3 regions of the Kitasatospora sp. RG8 genome follow, and region 3 is predicted to be linked to each of the others. Evidence: riboswitches for the same ligand, from Rfam matches in the RefSeq annotation. Region 3 holds a riboswitch; each other region holds the start of a gene.
The links. Region 3 has a riboswitch for cobalamin ahead of J5Y04_RS14245 (peptidase). Riboswitches for the same ligand answer to the same signal wherever they lie in the genome.
Positions count from the first base shown of each region.

Region 1: it holds a riboswitch for cobalamin, as region 3 does, so the genes downstream of both, J5Y04_RS11110 (cobalamin biosynthesis protein) here and J5Y04_RS14245 (peptidase) in region 3, are expected to answer to the same signal.
Region 2: it holds a riboswitch for cobalamin, as region 3 does, so the genes downstream of both, J5Y04_RS15170 (hypothetical protein) here and J5Y04_RS14245 (peptidase) in region 3, are expected to answer to the same signal.

Region 1 covers NZ_JAGIYX010000005.1:271,049-278,406, forward strand. Annotated here, with positions in the region: gene J5Y04_RS11100 (putative cobaltochelatase) at 1-134, opposite strand, end outside; gene J5Y04_RS11105 (cobyric acid synthase) at 127-1,644, opposite strand; gene J5Y04_RS11110 (cobalamin biosynthesis protein) at 1,641-2,648, opposite strand; cobalamin riboswitch at 2,744-2,874, opposite strand; gene J5Y04_RS11115 (helix-turn-helix transcriptional regulator) at 3,127-3,840, shown strand; gene J5Y04_RS11120 (alpha/beta hydrolase) at 4,095-5,216, shown strand; gene J5Y04_RS11125 (hypothetical protein) at 5,497-6,930, shown strand; gene J5Y04_RS11130 (phosphatidylcholine/phosphatidylserine synthase) at 7,080-7,358, opposite strand, start outside.
Region 2 covers NZ_JAGIYX010000008.1:182,979-190,336, reverse strand. Annotated here, with positions in the region: gene J5Y04_RS15200 (carbohydrate ABC transporter permease) at 1-338, shown strand, start outside; gene J5Y04_RS15195 (nucleotidyltransferase domain-containing protein) at 506-1,027, shown strand; gene J5Y04_RS15190 (hypothetical protein) at 1,086-1,415, opposite strand; gene J5Y04_RS15185 (VOC family protein) at 1,417-2,202, opposite strand; gene J5Y04_RS15180 (DinB family protein) at 2,374-3,072, shown strand; gene J5Y04_RS15175 (deoxyxylulose-5-phosphate synthase) at 3,300-3,641, opposite strand; partial or broken gene J5Y04_RS15170 (hypothetical protein) at 4,066-4,413, opposite strand; cobalamin riboswitch at 4,377-4,507, opposite strand; gene J5Y04_RS15165 (hypothetical protein) at 4,909-5,292, shown strand; gene J5Y04_RS43205 (hypothetical protein) at 5,411-6,694, shown strand; gene J5Y04_RS15155 (roadblock/LC7 domain-containing protein) at 6,777-7,163, shown strand; gene J5Y04_RS15150 (hypothetical protein) at 7,257-7,358, shown strand, end outside.
Region 3 covers NZ_JAGIYX010000007.1:268,603-275,960, forward strand. Annotated here, with positions in the region: gene J5Y04_RS14225 (GNAT family N-acetyltransferase) at 1-71, shown strand, start outside; gene J5Y04_RS14230 (acyl-protein synthase) at 68-1,246, shown strand; gene J5Y04_RS43195 (acyl-CoA reductase) at 1,243-3,873, shown strand; gene J5Y04_RS14240 (phenylacetate--CoA ligase family protein) at 3,929-5,203, opposite strand; cobalamin riboswitch at 5,375-5,533, shown strand; gene J5Y04_RS14245 (peptidase) at 5,631-6,761, shown strand; gene J5Y04_RS14250 (flagellar hook-length control protein FliK) at 6,791-7,270, shown strand.

The DNA.
Region 1 (7,358 bases), on a different contig from region 3:
GTCGACTTGGCGGTGCCCTTCTCGCCGCGCACCAGCACGCCGCCGACGGCCGGGGAGACCGCGTTGAGCAGCAGCCCGAGCCGCAGGTCGGCCATGCCGACGATCGCGGTGAAGGGGTAGCGGACGTCACTCATGATTCTCCAAGGGGGCCCCGGGCGGAAGGAACGGCAGCGAACCCGCAGCCGGCACCCCGCCCTCGATCAGCTTCCACAGCGCGTCGGTGTCCGCGTGCTCCTCGATCAGGTCGCCCAGCCGGTCGAGCCGGGCCTCGCGCGCCTCGGCGAACGAGACGTCCGGCGCGGGCGTGAACGCCCGGCCCGACAACCCGGCCACCTCGCGCAGCAGTTCGCGCCGGAACCCGTCGTTCTCCAGCGCGCCGTGCCAGGTCGTCCCCCAGACCGAGCCCACCCGGCAGCCGTCCAGGAAGGCCTCGCCGCCCTCCACCGCGACGATCCCGTGGTGGATCTCGTACCCCTCGACCCGCTGCCCGTACGCCTCGCCGACCGGCCGGCCGAGCACCTTCTCGGCGCCGAACCGGACGTGCGTGGGCAGCAGCCCGAGGCCGTCGACGGCGCCGGCCTTCGACTCGACCTCGTCCACGATCTCCCGCGCCAGCATCTGGTAGCCGCCGCAGACCCCGAGGACCGGCAGCCCCGCCGCCGCCCGCGCCTTGATCGCCGGCTCCAGGCCCCGCTCGCGCAGCCAGGCGAGGTCGGCGACGGTGGCCCTGGTGCCGGGCAGCACGACCAGGTCGGCGTCGGCCAGCTCCTCGGGCCGGGTGGCCCAGCGGACCAGGACGCCCGGCTCCTGGGCCAGCGCGTCGAGGTCGGTGAAGTTGGACAGCCGGGGGAAGCGCACCACGGCCACCCGCAGCACGTCCGCGCCGAGCGGCCCGCGCCCGGCGGTCCGGTCGACCACGGTCGACAGGTCGAGCGAGTCCTCGGCGTCCAGCCAGAGGTCCGGCAGCATCGGCAGAGTGCCCAGTACCGGGCGGCCGGTCAGCTCGCGCAGCATCTCCAGGCCGGGCGCGAGCAGCCGCGCGTCGCCCCGGAACTTGTTGACGAACCAGCCGGCCACGTGCCGCTGGTCCTCCGCCGAGAGCAGTGCCAGCGTCCCGTACATCGCGGCGAACACCCCGCCGCGGTCGATGTCGCCGACCACCACGACGGGCAGTCCGGCGGCGGTCGCCAGGCCCATGTTGGCGATGTCGCGGTCGCGCAGGTTGATCTCGGCGGGCGAGCCGGCGCCCTCGCAGACCACCACGTCGTAGCGGCGGCGCAGGTCGGCCAGGCACTCCAGGGCGCGCTCCAGCAGGACGGGCTTGCGCTCGCGGTAGTCCAGCGCGCCGACCTCGGCGACGGGTCTGCCGAGCAGCACCACCTGGCTGCGGCCGTCCGCGCCCGGCTTGAGCAGCACCGGGTTCATCGCCGCCTCGGGCTCCACCTTGGCGGCCTGGGCCTGCATCGCCTGGGCACGGCCGATCTCGGCGCCGTCGGCGGTGACGAAGGAGTTCAGCGACATGTTCTGCGCCTTGAACGGCGCGACGCCGACACCCTGGCGGGCCAGCCAGCGGCAGATGCCCGCGGTGACCACGCTCTTGCCCGCGTCCGAGGTCGTTCCGGCGACCAGCAGTGCGTTGCTCATGCCTTTCCCCTCCTGAGGGCCGCCCGGAGCAGCAGGTGCCCGGCGACGGTCGTACCCAGCGCCAGCGCGCCCACCCTCCGGGACAGCACACAGGCCCGCTCGATGTCGTCCACCCCGACCGGCCGCAGCTCCCCGCCCAGCACCGGCCGGTGCTCGACCCTCCCCCAGCCCTCGGCCGGGGGGACCCCCGGCCCGGGGGAGGCCCCGTCCCCGTACCGCAGGGTGCCGCCGAGGCGGACGCCGACCGCGCCGGCGAAGGCCGACTCGGCCTGGCCCGCGTTGGGGCTCGGGTGCGCGGAGCCGTCCCGCCGCCAGACCCGCCAGGCGGTCCGGGGCTCGGGCGCGGCGGCCACCGTCAGCAGGGCGGTCAGCCGGGCGCCGGGCCAGCCCGCCACGTCGTCCAGCCGGGCCGAGGCCCAGCCGAACCGGGCGTGCCGCGGCGAGCGGTGGCCGACCATCGCGTCCAGGGTGTTGACGGCCCGGAACGCCAGCAGACCGGGCGTGCCCGCGACCGCGCCCCAGACCAGCGCGTTGACCACGGCGTCGGCGGTGTTCTCGGCGACCGACTCGACCACCGCGCGGGCGATCTGCTGCTCGTCCAGCGCGCTCGGGTCGCGCCCGCACAGGTGTGGCAGCCGCTCGCGGGCCGCCGTCAGGTCCCCCGCGGCGAGCGAGCGGCCGATGGTCCGGGCCTCGCGGGTCAGCGAGGTGCCGCCGAGCACCGTCCAGGTCGCGGCGGCGGCCAGCGCGGCCCGCCCCGCCGGGCGGCGGCCGAGGACGCGCTCGGCGGCCACCGCACCGGCCGCGACGGCGCCCACGCAGAGCGCGGTGTAGGCGGTGCCGGCGGCCCGGTCGTCGCGCCAGAGCCGCTTCTCCAGCCGGCCGGCCGTACTGCCGAAGACGGCCACCGGGTGGCCGCGGCGCGGGTCGGCGAACCGGGCGTCGGCGAGGTACCCCGCGACGGCGCCCACGGCGAAGGCCGCGGCGCGGGTCAGCGGGCGCACGACGGACAGCAGAGGGCTCGGAAGGTCGGGGCAGCCTGCATCGCGTGCGTGTCCTCACTCAGGGTCCGCGCCCTGGATCGACGTACCGGGGGCGAGAGTCTCCTGGCTTCCGGGTCGGACGCACCCCCGGGCCTTCCAGCGGCTTCTGACGGCCCGCCGTGGCTGTTCCGAACGTGCTCCCCGGTGACAGTGGCGGGACCGCGCCGGACTCGCACCGGCTTCCTCTGCATGCCTCCGTATTGGCTGAAGGATCCCATCACGCGGCCGAACCGCGAGTCAACCAAGGTCACGGAGGGGTTGGTCACACGGTCTGCACGGTTCCCGCCCCGGTTTCGGCCCCGTCGCTACCTCTGATCATCACCCCCCGCAGGGGCATGACAGCCTGTGTGATCGTCCAGCGGCATGTAGACCCCTACAGCGGTGCTTCGTGCGTTCGGCGGCTGGGGCACCGAACCACCAGCCCCTACCGTCGGGTCCCATGCGACGCAGACAGCCCCCCGCCGTCCCTCCGGTGCCCTTCTCGCCCGCGGCCGCCCGCGCGCACCGCGCCGGCCTCGGCCTGACCCCGGAACAGGTGGTCGAGGGCATGGCCGCGCACGGGGTCCGGCTGCTGCCCGCCCACGTGCTCGGCTGGGAGAGCGGCGAGCTGCGCCCCGCCGAGGAGGAGTTCATCGCGCTGGCCCGCGCCCTCTGGTGCCCGCCGGCGCAGCTGATGGGGGTCCGCCCGGCCCGGCTGCGGGACTTCCGGGTCGCCCGCGAGCTCGGCCAGGAGAACGCCGCCCGCCGGATCGGCATGCCGCTGCCGCACTACCAGCGGGCCGAGGCCACCGACCGCTGGGACGGAGACGAGGAGCAGACCCACGCGCTCGCCCGGGTGCTCGGCCTGACACTGCGCGAGCTGGTCGCGGTGACGGGCCGTCGGGAAGAGCTGGACCAGCGGCTGCGGCAGTGCGTGGACGGCCGCTGGCAGGCGCAGGTCCGGGCGATCGGCCGGATCGTGCCGGTGTACGAGGAGGACCTCGCCGCCGTGCTGGCGGTGCTGCAGAACGAGAACCAGGTCTCCTCCCACTGGGGCGCGGGCAGCTGGGGCTCCCCGGCCCCGGCGGCGCGGCACTCCGCGGGGCGGGAGCAGCCGCTCGACGAGCGGTTCTGGGAGCTGCTCGGCCGGCGGGACACCGAGATCCCGGTCTGACCGGAGGTCCGCACCCCGCGGCGACGCCGTGCCGAGGTGAAGACGGACCGAGGTGCCGAGACGATGCCGTGCCGAGGTGACCCCGTCCCGGTGCGGCCGGTGCTCCTCGGCGTGACGGGCGTCCCGGTGGGTCCCGGTGCGGCCCCGGGGGCCCGGTGTGACCCGGACGGCCGTGTCCGGTGGCCGGCCGCCGCCTCCGCGAGTGGACTGGTGGGCACACTGCCCAGTCCGCGACCTACAGAGCGGGGAGCGATATGCGTTGGGGAACCGCAGCCGTCGTGGCGGCCGCCGCCATCGGTGCCGGTGCCGGGGCCGCCGTGCTGGTCATCGGCCGGAGGGCGTCCGAGCGGATGGTCCACCCGGTGAAGGCCCCGGACCGACCCGCCGGCCCCGTCCTGGTCAAGGCCCTCGCCTCCGGGCGCGTCACCTTCACCCGCAGTCCGGAGAGCATCCGCCCCGGCCGCTGGGGCGTCGAGTGGGGGGACGGCGGGCACGCCGTGGTCGAGGAGGTCCTGCACGAGGACGCGCAGGGCGTCACCCGGCGGCTGGTCCGCGCCGACCGCGGCACCCTGACCTCCGGCACCGTGGTCCGTTTCACCCCCCGCGTCCACACGGGCGACCCGACCACCGCCCTCGGCCTGCCGTTCTCCGAGACCGCCGCCGCGGGCGAGCTGGGCGCCCTGCCCGCGTGGTACCTGGACGGCAAGCGCGGCACCTGGGTCGTCCTGGTCCACGGCTCCGGCGCCGACCGGCAGCAGGTCCTCCCGGTGCTCCCGCTGCTGGACCGGCTCGGCCTGCCCACTCTCGCCGTCACCTACCGCGGCGACGCGGGCGCCCCCGCCTCCCCCGACGGGCTCGACCACTTCGGCGAGACCGAGTGGCGGGACGTCGAGGCGGCCGTGCGGCTCGCCCTGGACAGCGGCGCCGGGAGGGTCGTCCTCTACGGCTGGTCGCTCGGCGCCACCATCGCCCTGCAGACCGCCGCCCGGTCCGCCTGGGCCGCCTCGGTCAGCAGCCTGATCCTGGACTCGCCCGTCCTCGACCTGCCCGCCACCGCCCGCCGGGGCGCCGCCCGCTCCGGCTACCGCGGCACCGCCGCCGAGCTCGGCGCCCTGGCGGTGGAGGGACGGACCGGCGTCGACCTGGCCGACTTCGCCCGGATCGCGGACGGCACCGACCTTCGGGTGCCCACCCTCGTCCTGCACGGCCCCGACGACCCCGTGGCACCCTGGCGGGCCGCCGCGCGGCTGGCCGGGCGCCGCTCCGACGTGGTCAGCCTCCAGCCGGTCCCCGGCGGCGACCACGCCGCCCTCTGGAACGCCGACCCCGCCCGCTACGAGGAGCAGCTCCGCCGCTGGCTCACACCGTTCCTCTAGCCCACCGTTCCTCCGGCCCCAGGCGGCCCTCCGCCCCCTCCCGTGACCACCGGGCGGCCGCCCCCGGGCAGCCCTGGCATGATCACGACATACAGATCCGGCCAGGCGGTTTGGCCTCTGTTGCCCGATCTTGTGGACCCCCCGCGCCCGCCTCCCGGAGCCCGCGGCGAACCGGATGTGACAGATGGCCGGTACAAGGGGAAGACTGCACGACGTGACGTCTCGGAACCCGCGCGACCGTGATGCCCCGCTCCCGCCGACGATCGGTTCCGGTGCGACGGTGACCCGTCTCCCCGGAACGGCCTACCGCCCCGCCGGCGCCCGGCCGGGCACCGGCGTACCCCGCCGACGAGGCCCCGCACCCGCCCCCGGCCGCGGCCGGGTCCCGGTGCCCGAGGGCTTCCCCGCTCCCGCCGAGCTCGCCCCGCTGGCCCGCCGGATGCTGGTCGACGCCGTCCGCATCGCCCGCTGGGCCGGCGAACTCTCCGAGGTCGACAAGCGCGGCGAGCTGCTCCCCGAGGACGCCCGCGCCGCCGGCCGCGCGCTGGCCATGACGGTCGGTGCCGCCGCCAACGCGTGGGGCCAGGCCCTGCTCGTCGGCCTGGTCGAGGCCAGGGACGGCGGCGCCGCCCCCGGCTGGCGCCTGCACGCCTGGGAGCACGACGACGAGGCCGTGGTCCGCGGCTGGTCGGCGCTGTTCGACGCCTGGACGCTGCTCGCCCCGGTACCGCCGGCCGCCCTGCGCGGCGTCTTCGCGGTGCTCGCCGGGCAGGCCGTCGACCAGGCGCCGCAGCTGCTCTCCTTCCTGCACCTGGTGGCCGGCCCGGTCGCCGACAGCGAGCTGCTGGAGCTGCTGCGCCGGGGCCTGGACGAGCGCCGGGTGGGCGGCGGTACCGGTGCGCTGGGCCTGTCGCCCGTGCCGCACGCCGCGTCCGCCGTCTCGGCCGTCCGCGGCACCTGCCGCGAGCCGCAGATCGACACCCCGGCCGCGACCGCCGACGTCGCCGCCGTCCTGGACTGGATGCTGGACGGCCTCGCCGCCGTCGGCGCCGTGGTCCGCAAGGACGAGGCCGCCGAGCTGTCCCCGCTGGGGCACTGGGCGGTGCGGGCCAAGCTGGAGGAGATCTGCACCGTCGCGCAGACCGCCGCCGGGCACATCGAGCAGAGCGCCTTCGAACTGCTCAACGCCTGCGCCGACTACTCGCCGGGCCCGGCCCGCGCCGAGTTCCGCGCCTGGGTGGCCGCCCGCCCGGCCGACCGGGCGGTGGCCGAGCTGCTGGACGCCGCGCAGGGCGACGACGCCCTGGTGCGCGGCCTCGCCTTCGAGGCGCTGCGCGTGGCCGGTTCCACCGCCGAGCAGGCCGTCCGGGCCGCCGTCGACGAGCCGGTGCTGCGCCCGTACGCGCTGCTCTGGCTGGCCGAGCAGTCGGACGAGGGCGTCGCCCCGGCGGACGTGCTCGGCGCGGAGGACGCCGCCTGGCTCTGGGTGGACACCGCCGCGGCCGTGCTGGACCACGGGGAGACCGAGCTGCTGGTCGGCCACGTCGAGGGCGCCTCGGCCGGTGACCCGGTCCGGCTGTTCGCCCGCGCCCGGCAGTCCGGGCACCCCCGGGCCGCCTCGGTGCTGACCGCCGTCTCCGGGGTCCACCCGGACCCGGGAGTGGCCCGCGCGGCCCGCCGTTCGGCCTTCAGCGTCCACCGCGGCGGCGCCTGAGCCGCGCCTGCGCCTGGGCCTGAGCCGTGAGCCTGAGCGGCCCGGGCAACCGCACCGCCGGAACAACCGCACCGCCCGGACGACCCCGGGTACGACGAAGGGCCCGGATCCGTTCACCGGATCCGGGCCCTTCGTCGTGCGTGTCGTGATCAGTCGAGCCGTGACTCGGCGCGGCGCGCCCGCACGTCCCCGACCTTCTGGCCGACCTTGCGCCGGATGACCAGCAGCGGGGCCATCGCGGCCAGCGTGATCTGGCCGTAGGCACCGATGTGCAGCAGGTAGTCGCCGCCCTTGAGGCCGGTCGCCCAGGCCGCCAGGCAGCCGATCGAGAGGACGATCCAGCAGAGCGTGGCGGTGGCCAGCAGCCCCTGCGGCTTCGGGTACTCGATCCGGCTCATCATCAGGTACGCGGTGCCCGCGATGGCCAG
Region 2 (7,358 bases), on a different contig from region 3:
CGGTCTCCATCGAGGAGGCCGCCCAGATCGACGGCGCGAGCCGCACCCGCATCCTGTGGCGGATCCTGCTCCCGCTGGTGGCCCCGGGCCTGGCCGCGACCAGCGTCTTCTCCTTCATCGCGGCGTGGAACGACTTCGTCTTCGCCAAGACCTTCATCATCAGTGCCACCGAGAACCAGACCCTCCCCTCGGCGCTGCTGGTCTTCTTCAAGCCGGACGAGAACGACTGGGGCGGGATCATGGCGGCGTCCACGCTGATGACGGTGCCGGTGCTGGTCTTCTTCATCGCGGTGCAGCGCAGGCTGGTCTCCGGTCTGGCGGGTGCGGTGAAGGACTGACGCGTGTCCGACGGTTCCCTGCGGGCGCCCGACGGTCCCCGGCGGTTCTTGGCGGGCGTCCCGGCGGGAACCGTCGGCCGTGCCCCGGGGCCCGTCCGGTGGCCCCGGAAATCCCTGGTGAGGCAGGGTGTCGGCTGCTAGCGTCCCGGATCATGGATGTGGGATCGGTGAACCGGGAACGTGCCGACGGGCAACTCGCCCAGATCGCCGGGACGGTGGGCCTCGCCCGCCGTCTCGGCATCGACGTCTGGTTGCGCGGCGGCTGGGCGATGGACTTCTTCCTCGGCAGGCTCACCCGGGACCACGAGGACATCGACTGGTTCGCCCCGGCCGCCGACGCGCCCGCCCTCGCCGCGGGCCTGCACGAGCTCGGCTACCGTCCGCTCGACGGCGTCCCGCCCGAGCAACAGCTCGACTTCGTGAAGGACGGCCTGGAGTCCAGCTTCACCCTGCTGGACTTCGCCGCCGACGGGCGGGCGCTGGTCGCCGGCGGCCCCTGGGCGGGCACCCCCTGGCCGGCCGGACTGCTGGCCGCCGAACCCGGGCGGCTCGGCGGCGTCGAGTGCCCGATCGTCAGCCCCGAGGCGCAGATCGAGATCAAGCAGATGATGCCGGTCTGGGACACCCGCCGCCCGCGCCGTCACAAGGACGCCGAGGACATCGCCCGGCTGCGGGAGGCGCTCGGCTGAGCCGCTGCTGCTGCCGCCACCGCCGGTGCTGCCACCGTTGCTGCCGCCACCGTTGCCGCTACCCGTGGACGAAGGCGTAGGCCTCCCGGGCCAGTCGGGACCACGGCAGGGGCGAGCCCGGGTCCAGCGCGAGCCACTCGCGCATCGGACGCCCGCGCCCCGCGTCGAACCGCTCGCCGTCGCCGGACGCCACCAGTTCGTCGACCCGGGTCCGCGGCAGCTTCACCACCAGGCGGCCGGCCGACAGCATCGCGAAGATGTGCCCGTCGGACTTCAGCGCGTCCGAGCCGAAGCGCCGCCGGCCCTCCGCCGAGGGGGTGGTGACGCCGTCCAGCTCCGCCAACTCCCGTGCCAGCGCGGCGAACCGCTGCTCGTCCGGTCCGGTCAACTCAGACCTCCTCCTCCTGGGCCGCCGTCCCGCCCGCCCGGACGGCGATCAGGGTGAACGCCGCCCCGCCGTCGTCCCGCACCACCGCCACCCGCCCGAACGGCGTCGGCTCGGGCCCGTCCAGCACGCTCCCGCCGAGCCGGACCGCCCGCTCCACCGTCGAGTCGGTGTCCGCCGTGCCGAAGTACACCGCCCACAGCGCCGCCGGACTCTCCGGCCCGGCCCAGGGATTCGGGCCGATCCCGCCCGCCGGCAGCCCGCCGGCCCGGAACACCGTGTAGTCGCCCGCCGGGCGCGCGTACTCGTACCCGAGGACCTGCCGGTAGAACGCCCTGGCCCCGTCCGGGTCGGGGGAGAGGTGCTCGTTCCAGGTGAACGTGCCCGGCTCGTTGACCAGGGCCGCCCCCGGGTTCAGCCGGCCCTGCCAGAGGCCGAAGGGCGCGCCGAGCGGATCCACGGCGAGCGCGCTGCGCCCCAGCTCGGCCAGCTCGCCGGGCTCCCGAACGATCCGGCCGCCGGCCTGCCGGACCGACTCGGCGGCCCGGTCGGCGTCGTCCACCGCGAGGTAGGTCAGCCAGGCGGAGCCGTCGCCCCCGGGCCCCCGGGCGATCCCCGCGACCTGCGCCCCGCGCAGCGTCGCCACGGTGTGGCCGGGGTGTCCGGCCAGGTCGACGAACTCCCAGCCGAACAGCGCGCCGTAGAAGCTCCGCGCCGGGCCCGCGTCCGGTCCGGCCGCCAGCTCGACCCAGCACGGGACGCCCTCCCGGTACCTGCCCGCCTTCGGCATGCGGTCCTCCTCGGTCCTTCCCGCCAGCCTCCGTCGCCGCCGGGGCCCCGGCAACCGGACCCGGGGCGGTGCACGGCAACCCGGCCCCGGCAACCCGGGCCGGCGCGGTGCTCGTCGGACGGCCGGATCAAGTCGGTGGACAACGGTCCTGCGATCGGCAGACTGGTCGCCATGACCGCCGGAAAAGATCCCAAGAAGGACCTCCTGGTCTACCTCCAGGACGCCCGCGACGCCCTCCTGTGGAAACTCGAAGGGCTCCCGGAGTACGACGTCCGCCGCCCCCTGACACCGACCGGCACCAACCTGCTCGGCCTGGTCAAGCACCTCACCGGTGCCGAGGCCGTCTACTTCGGCGAGACCTACGGCCGCCCCTTCACCGGCCCGGCGCTCTGGATCACCGGCGACGCCGAGCCGAACGCGGACCTCTGGGCCACCCCGGAGGAGAGTCGCGAGCAGATCGTCGGCCGGTACCGCGAGGCGTGTGCCCACGCCGACGAGACCATCGCCTCCCTGCCCCTCGACGCCGTCGGCCGTGTCCCCTGGGGCGGGCGCAGCGAGGTGACCCTGCACGGCTCCCTCGTTCACATGATCGCCGAGACCCAGCGCCACGCCGGCCACGCCGACATCGTCCGCGAACTCATCGACGGCACCACCGGCCAGCGCCCCGACGGCGAGAACACCGCCCCCGGCGACGCGGCCTGGTGGCAGACCCACCACGACCGCGTCGAGCAGGCCGCCAGGCAGGCCGCGGGCCAGGCCGCGGATCAGGCCGTCGATCGGGCCGCGGGGCGGGCCGCCGATCGGGCCGCCGTGGGGGGCGAGCAGGGGAACCCCTCCGGATCCCCGCTCACGCCCGCCCCGCGGAGCTGACGGCCGGGCGGGCCCGCACCCCTCACCCCGGGGTGCGGGGCCGGTCACGGGCGGGTGGCGAGCTCGCGGAACCAGCGGACGATCCGCGGGTACGCGGCGAGCGCGGAGCCGACGTGGTCGGCGCCGGCGATCTCCTCGACCGGTGCGTCGACGCCGTTGCCGGCCAGGCTGCGACGGCAGGACTCCGTGTTGGCGAAGGCCGTGGGGTTCCCAATCCCGGCCCGGCCCTACGGGAGCTCGCGGCGGACGAGGGACGCGGCGAAGGACTCGCCCGTCCGGCGGGCGTGGGCCATCCGCGCCCGGACCTCGCCGGGGGTGCGGGGGCGGAAGTGCGGGCCGCCGCAGCGGCACTTGTGGAAGCGGACGCCGGCGTGCAGCAGCACGGAGAGGGTCCGCCACGCGGCGGTGTCGCGGCGGCGCGGCGCGGCGAAGGCGGAGCCCGCGTGGACCAGCGGCCGCGTGCAGCTCGGGCAGGGACGTTCGCGGGCGCCGGCGTGGACGTCGCCGTACTGCTGCTTGTACGAGGCACGGCAGAGCAGGCAGACGAAGGAGCTCTTGGTATGGGCCACCCGGCGAGCCTACGGCCGTGCCCGGTGGTGTTCGACGGCTTTCCGAGCAGGCTCTCCACCTGCCCGGCCGGCAGGATCGGCACCCGGGTGCCCGGGCGGGCGCCGGAGACCTCGAGGGCCTTGCAGGTGGTGACGCCGGCCGCACGGGAGCGGGGCCGCGTCGAGCGGGTCGAGGCCGTCGGGCGCGGCCGCCCTGACCTCGCCCGTCGTCGTCCATCCGATTTCTGAGCAGGCGTGATGTCCTGCTACTGTTCATCCCGTCGAGAGGGAACGTCCTCTCGGACAGGCGTCAGAGGTGCTACTGGAGCACGTCCTACTTTCAGTAGGAAGAGTCCGTTCGACCCGGGCCTGGCGCTCCACCCCGAAGGGGCCGTTCGCACTGGGAACGGCCCCTTCGGCGTTTCCTGGAGCGTCGCGCGGACCTCCGGGCCGCCGCCACCAGGTGTTCGAGGCGCGGCCGGACCTCCGCCCAGGCGCGGGTCTTGAGGCCGCGGTCCGGGCTCACCCGGAGCCGCTCGGCGGGCAGGTGACGTAGCGCCCGTCCGCAGCAGCGCGACCGTCTCGGCGGTGCCTGGCACACGGGGCGCATGGATGTCGTAGACGCCCGCAGGGTCGGCTCGTGCACCTGGACCACGGCCGCCCCGGTTGCCTCCAGGTCGGCGACCTCGTCGCGCAGCGCCAGTGCAACGTGCCGGGCGGTGTCGGCGAGCGGCTGGTCGTCGCGGACGAACGACCAGGCCGGCATGGTGACGGGCCCGGTGAGCATGCCCTCGCTTCCCGGGCGCTCGGCGTCCAGTGCTGGGTGACGGCTTTCGTTCCCACGCACCGCTGCGGGGCAGTTCCGGATTCGCACCGGATTCCCTCTTGCGACGCACCTCGCCTGGCGGACGGGTGCGGACCGGCTGCGCCGCTCACCCTAGCCGCAACGGCCGGGCGCGGTACGCGGATCGCTCCTATCGCAGTCCGTGGCCGAAACCCTCCGGCGTGGCCGACAACCGGCCAAGGTCCCGGTCCAGGTGGGCCGGTGGGCCGGATCCCGGCGGCCCGCCGCGTCGGCTCCGGCCAGCACGTTCGACCGTCGCCTCGATCTGATGCGGCGTCATAGCTTGGCTGAAATCAGACCCTTGTGGTGTGAATATGCCATTGGAATGTTCGTCATACGGAATCCGCCAGTAGCCTTCCGTGTCGAACCCGCCACTGCTCGTGGCGGTCCGGTCGGCGCCGGCCCAGCGTGCCCGGCTGCCCCAACCCGTCCGAAGGAGCCTGAGTGCCGGGTATCGACGAATGCCTGTCCGCGGCCATGGCGATCGCCGGTGCCCGCGCGGCCAGCCTCATCGACTGGAGCAGCGGACTCGCCCTCGGCAGCGCCGGCGTCAGCCCCACCGGCGACCATGAGACCACGGCCGCGGAGGCAACCGACTTGGTACGTACGGCTTTTGAGAGTGAAACCTTCACCGTGGCGGAGGACAGTCGGGCGCCTCTGCAGGACATCATCCTCACTGCGGGCCGCAGTTACCACCTGATCTGCTTCATTGACACCGTCTTCGACAGTCCACTCGTCCTGCATCTGTGGCTCGACCGGACCGAGGGCAACCTCGCCTCGGCCCGCTACCGCCTGCAGGCCCTCGCCGAGGAACTGGTGCTCGGATGACCGGCGTTCGGACGGCGAACGCGATGGCGGGTCGGCGCGGCGCGCCCCCGGCCCGGGGCGCCGTGTTTCGGCCAGCGGGCCGGGCCGCCGGCGCCCCGGCGGTCAGCGGGCGGCCCGCATGAACGACGTCGACGCCATCGTGCCCGGTCACGTCATGGCCCCCGGCCACGCCCTCGCCACCGGCGCGCCACTCAGCACCGATGAGGCCTTCGGCGCCGTCGAACGACTGGCCGACGAGCGCGCGACCGGCGCCCTGCACGGTCCCACGGGCACGCTGCACCTCGTCGACGGCCTGGTGGTGCACGCCGAGTCCGACCGCGCGCCCGACCTCGCCGCGCTGCTCACCGGCTGTGGCCGGATCACCCGGCAGGCCTGGCAGGAGGCCGTCCGCACCCACGGCCCGCACGGCCGGGTCGGCGGCGCCCTGGTCGAACAACGACTCTTCACCCGTGGGGAGTTGGAGCTCTGCCAGCTCGGCGCCCTCTACGACGCCGCGTTCTTCGTTCTCGACGGCGCCGGGGCCTCGGCGGGCCCGTGGTCCTTCGAGCCGGGCGCACGGCACTGGCTCGGACCGGTCGCGGCGGTCAGCGCCCCGCGGCTGCGCCGGGAGGTGGAGCGCCGGCACCGGCTGCTCGACCGGATCTGGCCCTGGCCGCAGCTCGACACCGCACCGGTCCGCCCGCTCGGCCGGGTCGGCCGGACCGCCGAGGCGGGCCGGACCGGGGACGTCGGCCGGATCGAGGAGGCGGGTTTGATCGCCGAGGCTGGCCGGATCGGTGAGGACGGCCCGCCGCGTCCGGTCCGTCAGGCCGGTGCGGCCGGTTCCGTCCGCCCGGGCGGAGCCCAGGAGCGGTGCGCGGCCCCGGGCAAGCGGCCGGGCCGGCCGTGCCCGCCCAGTCGGCGTCAGCGCGAACTGCTCGACCATGCCGACGGCCGAAGAACCCCGGCGGAGCTGGCGCGGCTGCTCGGCCGCTCGGGGTTCGCCACCACGGCCGACGTCCGCCGCCTCGCCGCGGCCGGGCTGCTGGCCACGCCGGGCCGTGACGTCCCGCGGCACGCCGCCGGGGCGCGGTCCTCGGCACACGCCGGACCGGCGCCCGGGGCGCGGACCGAAGCACCGCCCGGGACTCAGGCCGGACCGCCGCCCGGACCGCCGCCCGTGCCGCCGCCCGGAACTCAGCCGGCGCCGCCGCCCGGGCTGCTCCGCCGCGTCCCCGGCGCGGCCCTGGCGGGGTTGCTCCCGGTGAGCGCCATCCACTCCGCCCGCCACCGCCCGCTCGCGGGCCATCCGCCGGCCCCGGTCCACCCGCCGGCCCCGGCGGCGGCCCGCCCGCCGACCGTCCCCGACCCGGACATCGCGCTGCTGATCCGGGTCCGAACCCTTCTGGAGGCCCGACTTTGAACAACTCTCCGCCCGCGACCCCGCTCTCACGGTCATGAGGCGGGCGCTCAAGCAGCGTGTCGGAAGGAGACAACTGATCGCCTTGGAGACCGAGCTGCTGGCCGAACTGCGGGCCCTCAGGCACCGGGTCCCGCACCTCGCGGGCGGTCTGGTGGCCAGCGTGGACGGCCTGTTGGTCGCGCACGACACCCACGGGGCCGAGCCCTCCGGTCTGGCCGCGATGACCGCCGCCTCGCTGAGCCTGGCCCAGCGGCTCGCGGACACCACCGGGCAGGGCGAGTTCCGGGAGTCGCTGGTGCGCGGCGAGTACGGGTACATCGGCACCTACGCGGCGGGCGGCAGCTGTGTGCTCACCCTGCTGGCGCACCCGGACGTGAACGTCGGCCGGCTGCACCTGGAGGCCCGCCGCTCCGCCCGGCGCATCGCAACCCTGATCAACGACTCGCTGACCCCCAAGGACCCTCCGTAGGCGCATCCCGCACCTTTCGGCCCCATCCGACCCGACCGAACCTTCCGACCTTCCCCACCCTTCCGATCTTCCGAACGAACTGGAGAAACCGACATGACGGACGCAGCCGGCGCGCTCAAGCAGACCATGACCGCGATCGAGGGCGCCCTCGGCGCAGCCCTCGTCGACTACAACAGCGGCATGGCCCTCGCCACC
Region 3 (7,358 bases):
AGCCGTTCGCCGAGCAGTACATCGAACTGTGGAAGCACCAGAACCTCAACACCAACGGGATATTCCGATGAACCAGTACCTGCGCCCGGTCGCGGTACCCGACGCCGATGCGCTGGCCCACGTACAGCAGCTCTGCGACATCGCCGAGCCGTACCAGGCCGGCCCCGACACGGACCGCCTCTTCACCGCGGCCATGAACGAGTCCAACGCCTGGCACGCGGCCAGGTCCCCGTTCTTCGACCGGCTGCTCAAGGCCAGCCCGGGTGGCGGACGCCCGCTCGACGGCATCGAGGAACTCGACCGGCTCCCCTTCGTCCACGCCAACTTCTTCAAGGCCCACGAGATCCTCTCGCTGCCCCGCGAAGACGTCCTGCTGCACCTCACCTCCTCCGGTACCACCGGCCAGAGGTCGCAGATGTTCTTCGACGAGTTCACCCTGCGCAACGGCCAGCGCATGGTGGCCCGGGTCTTCGACCACTACGGCTGGATCGACGAGCGGGAGCCGGTCAACTACCTCCTCTCCAACTACCAGCCGCGGCCCGGCCTCAACCTCGGCACCTCGTTCACCGACGAGTACCTGTGCCACTTCGCCCCGGTCCGCTCGGTCGAGTACGCCCTCAAGCACACCGGCAGCGCCCACGAGTTCGACCCCTTCGGCTGCGTCCGCACCCTGATCCGCTACGCCGAGGAGGGCGCCCCGGTGCGGATCCTCGGCTTCCCCGCCTTCCTCTCCTTCACCCTGGACCGGATGCGCGACCTGGGCATCGGCCCGCTGGAGCTCTCCCCGCGCTCGCTGGTCGTCTTCGGCGGCGGCTGGAAGGGCCACGCGGACCAGCAGGTCGCCAAGCCCGAGCTCTACCGGCGGATCCACGATCAGCTGGGCATCCCGGACGAGCGGATCCGCGACGGCTTCGGCGCCGCCGAACACTCCGTCCTGCACATGGAGTGCCCCAACCACCGGCTGCACGTGCCGGTCTGGGCCCGGATGCTGGTCCGCTCGGTGCGCGACCTGACACCGCTGCCGTACGGCGAGCCGGGCTACGCGCAGTTCGTCTCGCCGTACATCACCTCGGTGCCCGCCCAGTCCGTCCTCATGGGCGACCTGGTCACCCAGCACGCGCCCGAGGAGTGCGGCTGCGCACTTCCCACCCCCTGGTTCACCGTGCACGGCCGGGCCGGCCTCAGCCGCAACCGCAGCTGCGCCATCGCCGCCGCCGAACTCCTCAAGACCGAGAAGGCCTCATGACCAGCCCCACGACGCCCGACGCGACTCCCGACACGACGCCCGACGCGACCCCCGACCGGCACTACTGGCAGGGCAGCTGGGTCGACGACACCGAAGCCGGGCGACGCCTCGCGGAGCTCGACACCTGCGCCACCGAGGCCCTCGCCGTCCCGCTCAGCCCGCTGACCGTGCTCGCCGCCTGCGACCGGCTCGCCGGCGTCCTGGCCGACCCCGCGAGCGAGCAGCACCGCCGGCTCGCCCGGCTGCTCGACGAGTCGGGCGTCGGCCCCGCGGAGCGCGAGCGCACCCTGCACGACCTCACCGAGGCGCTCGGCCGCGAGGCCCTGGAGACCAAGGTCACCCGCGAGCTCGGCGGGATCGACCCCGGACGGCTGGCCCGCTTCGACTTCCGCCGGGAGATCTTCGAGGGCTGGCTGCCGGTCGGCCTGCTGGTGCACATCGCCCCGGGCAACGCCCCCGCCGCCGGGGCGCTCAGCGTGGTCGAGGGCCTGCTCGCGGGCAACCTCAACATCGTCAAGACCAGCGGCGGGAGCCGCTTCACCCACGCCCTGCTCGCCGACCTGGCCGCGCTCGACCCGACCGGCGCCATCGCGGCGCGCACCGTGGTGCTGGGCTTCCCCTCGTCCCGCACCGACTGGCTGGCCCGGCTCTGCGGCGCTGCCGACGCGGTCGCCGCCTGGGGCGGGGAGGAGGCGGTGAACGCCATCGCCGCCCTCACCCCGCCCGGCTGCCGGCTGGTCGACTGGGGCCCCAAGCTCTCCTTCGCCTACCTCACCGCCGACGCCTGGTCCGATCCCGAGGTGCTCGCGGGCATCGCGCAGGACATCTGCCGCCTGGAGCAGCAGGCCTGCGCCAGCCCCCAGGTGATCTACCTGGACACCGAGGACCAGGACCGGCTCTTCGCCTTCGCCGAGCGCTTCGCCGCCGTCCTCGCGGCCCGGCCGCCCGCCGCGGCCGAGCCGGAGCTGCTGGAGAGCGCCGAGATCACCAACACCGTGCTGGTGGCCCGGCTGGAGGAGCACCTGGGCCTCACCAAGGTGCACGCCGACCCCGCCGCCCGCTGGCACGTCCTGGCCGACACCCGCGTTGCCCTGCGGGCCTCGCCGCTGCACCGGACCGTCTGGGTCAAGCCACTGCCGCGCAAGCGGATCGGCGAGGTGCTGCGCCCGATGCGCCGCTACCTGCAGACCGCCGGCATCGGCGCCTCCCGCCGCGACACCGCCGAGCTGGCCGGGGCGGTCCTGGCCGCCGGGGTCCAGCGGGTCACCGTCCCCGGGCGGATGCTGGACAGCTACGACGGCGAGCCGCACGACGGCGTGTACGCGCTGCAGCGCTACAGCCGCCGGGTGGACGTCCAGCTGGACGCCCGCTTCGCCTCCGACGCCTGCCTCGACGACCTGGTCGGCGCCCGGGAGCTCGCGCCCCCGCCGGTGCCGGTGACCGCGAAGACCGACTTCGAGCAGCTGCAGGGCGACCTCGGCCGGGCCGAGGTGTTCTTCCGCAGCGGGGGCAGCTCCGGCGCGCCCAAGCTGTCGGCCTTCAGCTGGGACGACTACCACGAGCACATGCGGCACGGGGCCGAGGGGGTGCTGGCGGCGGGCTTCGACCCGCGCACCGACCGGGCGATGAACCTCTTCTTCGGAGGCCAGCTCTACGGCGGCTTCCTGAGCTTCTACTCGGTCCTGGAGAACCTGCGCGCGGTGCAGTTCCCGATGGCCGCCCAGGACGACCACGCGGCCGTCGCGCGCTCGATCGTCGAGCACCGGGTGGACACCCTCTTCGGCATGCCGAACTACCTGCTGCGGGTCTTCACCGAGGGTGCGGTCGTGCTCCGCGGGTACCGCGGGGTGCGCAAGCTCTTCTACGGCGGAGAGCACTTCCCCGAGCGCCAGCAGACGTGGCTGCGTGAGGAGTTCGGCGTCGAGCTGATCCGCTCGGCCGCGTACGGCAGCGTCGACGCCGGCCCGCTGGGCTACCAGTGCCCGGACGCCGGGGGACGGGTGCACCACCTGTTCAGCGGGCTCCAGACACTGGAGATCCTCGACCTGGAGGAGGACCGCCCGGCCGATCCGGGCGAGGCCGGGAGGCTGGTCTTCACCGCGCACAGCAGGCGCGGCCAGCGCCTGGACCGCTACGAGATCGGCGACCTCGGCCGCTGGGTGGACGGCGCCTGCCCCTGCGGGCGGCGCACCCCGCGGTTCGAACTCCTCGGCCGCTTCGGCGACATCTTCCGCAGCGGCAGCCACTTCCTCAACTACCGTCGCTTCGTGCTGGCGGCCGAGGAGCGGCTGGACCACCACGGAGCCCTCCAGCTGCTCCTCGACGAGGACGAGCACAGCGCCCGGGAGACGCTGACCGTCCGCCTGGAGGCGGACCGCTCGCACTCGGACGCGGGCGGGGACCCGCGCCCGGATGGACGGCCGCGCCCGGGCGGAGGCCTGGGTGCGGGCGAACAGCCCGACGCGGTACGGGAGTTCCTCGACGCCTACCCGGACCTGGCCGCCGCCGTGGTGCGCGACCGTCTGGTGGAGCTGTCCGTGGAGCACGCCCCCGCCGAGGACTTCGAGCGGACGGCCGCCAGCGGCAAGCTCCTCGCCGTCGTCGACCGCCGGGCCCGCAACCGCTAGGGGACGGCTGCCGGCCCGTGGCTCCCGCAGCACCGCACCACGGATGCTGCGGGAGCTACCCCATCCGCTCGTCGAGGAGACGGATCAGCTTGCCGGTACGGGAGTTGACCGCGAGGCCGTCCGGGGCGACCCATTCGAAGGCCAGCGGGTGGATCAGTCCCTTGCGGACGTGGTCGGCGAACATCGGCCGGGTCGCACCGAGACGGGCGGTCAACTCCCGTGCCAGGGCGGGATCCTCCCCGCCGGGAGCGGCGAGCCGCAGTACCAGCTCGTCCCGCTCGGCCCGGTGCCGCAGGACCACCTGATGGCCGACGACCGGGCCGTCCCCGCCGGCCGCGGCCAGCAGGGCGCGCAGGTCCTCCAGGTAGACGGTGACCACCCCGACCCGGGCGCCCTCCTCCGAGCGCCCCAGCAGCCGCAGGCGGCGCCGCGGGAAGTCGACCCACTCGGCGAGGTCGCCGACCGGGTAGCGGATCACCGGCATCAGGCGACGGACCAGATCGGTGGCCACCACGCGGCCGGGCCGGCCCTCCTCCTCGACCGGCTCGCCGGTCTCCGGGTCGAGCAGTTCCACCACCTTGTCCGCCGTGAAGACCTCGTGCACCCGGCTGTCCGGTTCCCCGGCCACCGGACCGGCCAGGACGCCCGCGTCCACGCTGGCGTAACCGATCGACCGGACGCTCACGTGGGGGAAGGCGGTGGTGAGCAGTGCCACCTGGTCCGGGTAGCAGGCCTCGCCGGCGAAGAGCGCGACGCGGACGTCCGGCAGGGTCCCGACGGTGTCGACGACCTCGCGGGCCAGCCGGCACAGCGACGTGGGCGGCGCGGCGACCACGGTTGCGGAGAAGTCGCGCAGGGCCTGGATGGTGGCGTCCAGCGGCGCGGCACCGCCGATCGGCAGCTGGACCGTGGGGACGGGTGCCTCCTGCAGGCAGTTGAGGGTGAAGACGAAGCTGGAGTAGAGCTCCCCGGCGTAGAACAGGTTGGCGACCCGGTCCCCGGCACGCAGCCCGGCGGCCGGCAGGCCGCCGCCGAACGTACGGCTCATGCGGCGCCACTCCGCGCGGGTGTACATGGACACGCGCGGCGCCCCGGTGGTGCCGCCGGTCTTGAAGACGATCCCGTCGTCGTGCGGTCCGGTGAGCACCCGGCTGCGGTCGATGCCGTGGGCCGCCCAGTAGGCGGTGTGGTCGGTCAGCGGCAGTGCGGTGAGGCCGGTGGGGTCGGCGGGGCTGGTCAGGTCGTCCGGGAGGCCGGCGTAGAGGTCGCGGTAGAAGGGGGAGTTCTCCCGTGCATGGCGGATCAGGTCGGATATCTGAGTGTTAGTCACATCATATGAGTCTAGACCTGTACAAATGCCTCGCCTGCGCCGGGTGGGGCGAGCGGTCCCAGCCGGTTGCGCCACCCGGCCGGGCCCAGGGGCCACCGCGGCGCAGCCGGACGGTTCGGTGCCGGTGGCACCGATGGTGGCGGCGGGGCACCGTGATGTGACGCACCATCCCTTGACCGGATCTTTTCCGTTTCGCCATGATGAACCGTCATGTTCTGACTCCGCCGATGGGGGAAGTCCGGTCCGAATCCGGCGCTGACCCGCAACGGTAGGCCGCCGACGCCACGTCGGCGGCGAGCCCGAGTACCCGTCGGCGGAGGTGTGTCACCCCTCCTCCCGTCGTGGTCTGCGGGCCGGAGCTCCGAGGGCTGCCCGGCCGTTGCCGACGCCCTCCGGGCCCCTGCGTCCAGGCCCGGAAAGGCATCCCATGCCCACGCCCCGCCGCACTCTCGGTCTGCTCGCGATACCCGCCCTGGCGCTCGCCACCGCGCTCCCCGCGGCCACCACAAGCCACGCCGCACCCGCAGCCCACGCCGCACCCGCAGCCCACGCCGCACCTGACGCCCACGCCGCACCCGCCGACGCGGCGTCGTCCCGGACCGTCCGCCCCGACGCCGCCGCGGCCGGCTGGCTGGCCCGCCGGCTCGTCGACGGCGACCACTTCGAGTCCGTCTTCAACGGCACCGCCTACCCCGACCAGGGCCTGACCATCGACGCCGTGCTGGCCTTCGCCGCCTCGCACGGCTCCGAGCAGGCCGCCGCGAAGGCCACCGCCTGGCTCGCCAGGCCCGAGATCATCAGCGGCTACCTCGGCGACGGCACCACCGAGGCGTACGCGGGCGCGACCGCCAAGCTGCTGCTCGCCGTCGAGGTCCGCGGCGCGGACCCGGCGAGCTTCGGCGGCGTCGACCTGTCGGCCCGGCTGCGTTCGCTCCAGACCGCCGAGGGCCGGTTCTCCGACCGCTCGCAGTGGGGTGACTACAGCAACGCCTTCGGGCAGTCGCTGGCCCTGATCGCCCTGTACCGCACACCCGGTGGCGCCCCGTCGGCGGCCGTGGACTTCCTCGCCGGCAGCCAGTGCGCGGACGGCGGCTTCCCGGTCTCCTTCGGTCAGGCCACCTGCACCGGCGACCCGGACGCCACCGCGCTCGCCGTCCAGGCCCTCGCCGCCACGGGACGGGCCGCCAAGGCGAGCGCCGGCCTCACCTGGCTGACCTCCCAGCAGGGTGCCGACGGCGGGTTCGCGGCCGCCGGGGCGAGCGCCTCCAACGCCAACACCACGGGCCTGGCCACCCAGGCGCTGCTCTCCGGCGGACGCCTCGGGGCCGGCCTCAAGGGCTGGAGCCGGCTGGTCAAGTTCCAGCAGGGATGCTCCACGGACCCGGCCGTCCGCGGCGCGGTCGCCTACGACGCGTCCGGCTTCAACGCGGGCAACGGCGCCCGGGCCACCGCGCAGGCCGTCCTCGGCCTCGCCGGCACCCCGCTGACCACGCTCTCCGCCGCCGGCGCACGCCCCGACGCGCCCACCCTGGCCTGCCCGGCACCGGCCTCCCGCTGAACAGGGCCGTCCCCAGGAGGAGTTATCCGATGACCGACACCCTCACCCCGGCCCGTCCGGTCCGCCGCACGCTCGGGTCGATCGCCGCGGCCGCGGCCCTCACCGCCGGCCTGCTCGGCGTCAGCGCCGTCCAGGCCCCGCAGGCCCGGGCCGCGGCCTGCTCCGGGACCACCGGCGTCACGGTCGTGGTCGACTTCACGGCCGTCGGCGGCGGCATCCAGACCGGCTGCGCCCCCGGCGACCCGGCCAGCGGACTCGCCGCGCTGACCGGCGCCGGGTTCTCGTACGCCTTCCACCCGCGCTTCCCGGGCTTCGTGTGCAGGATCAACGCGCTGCCGACGACCTGCACCAACCCGACCGGCAGCGCCTACTGGTCGTACTGGCACGCCCAGCACGGCGGCCCCTGGTCGTACAGCAGCCTGGGCGCCGGCAGCTACAACCCGGCTCCCGGCGACGTCGAGGGCTGGTCCTTCGGCGCCGGCGCCCAGCCGGGCATCACGGCGCCCTGACACCCTGCCGTCCGAAGGCCCCGACGCCCGGAGGCCCTGACGCCGGGAGGCACGCCGACGCCCCGACCCTTCCGCGGAAGGGCCGGGG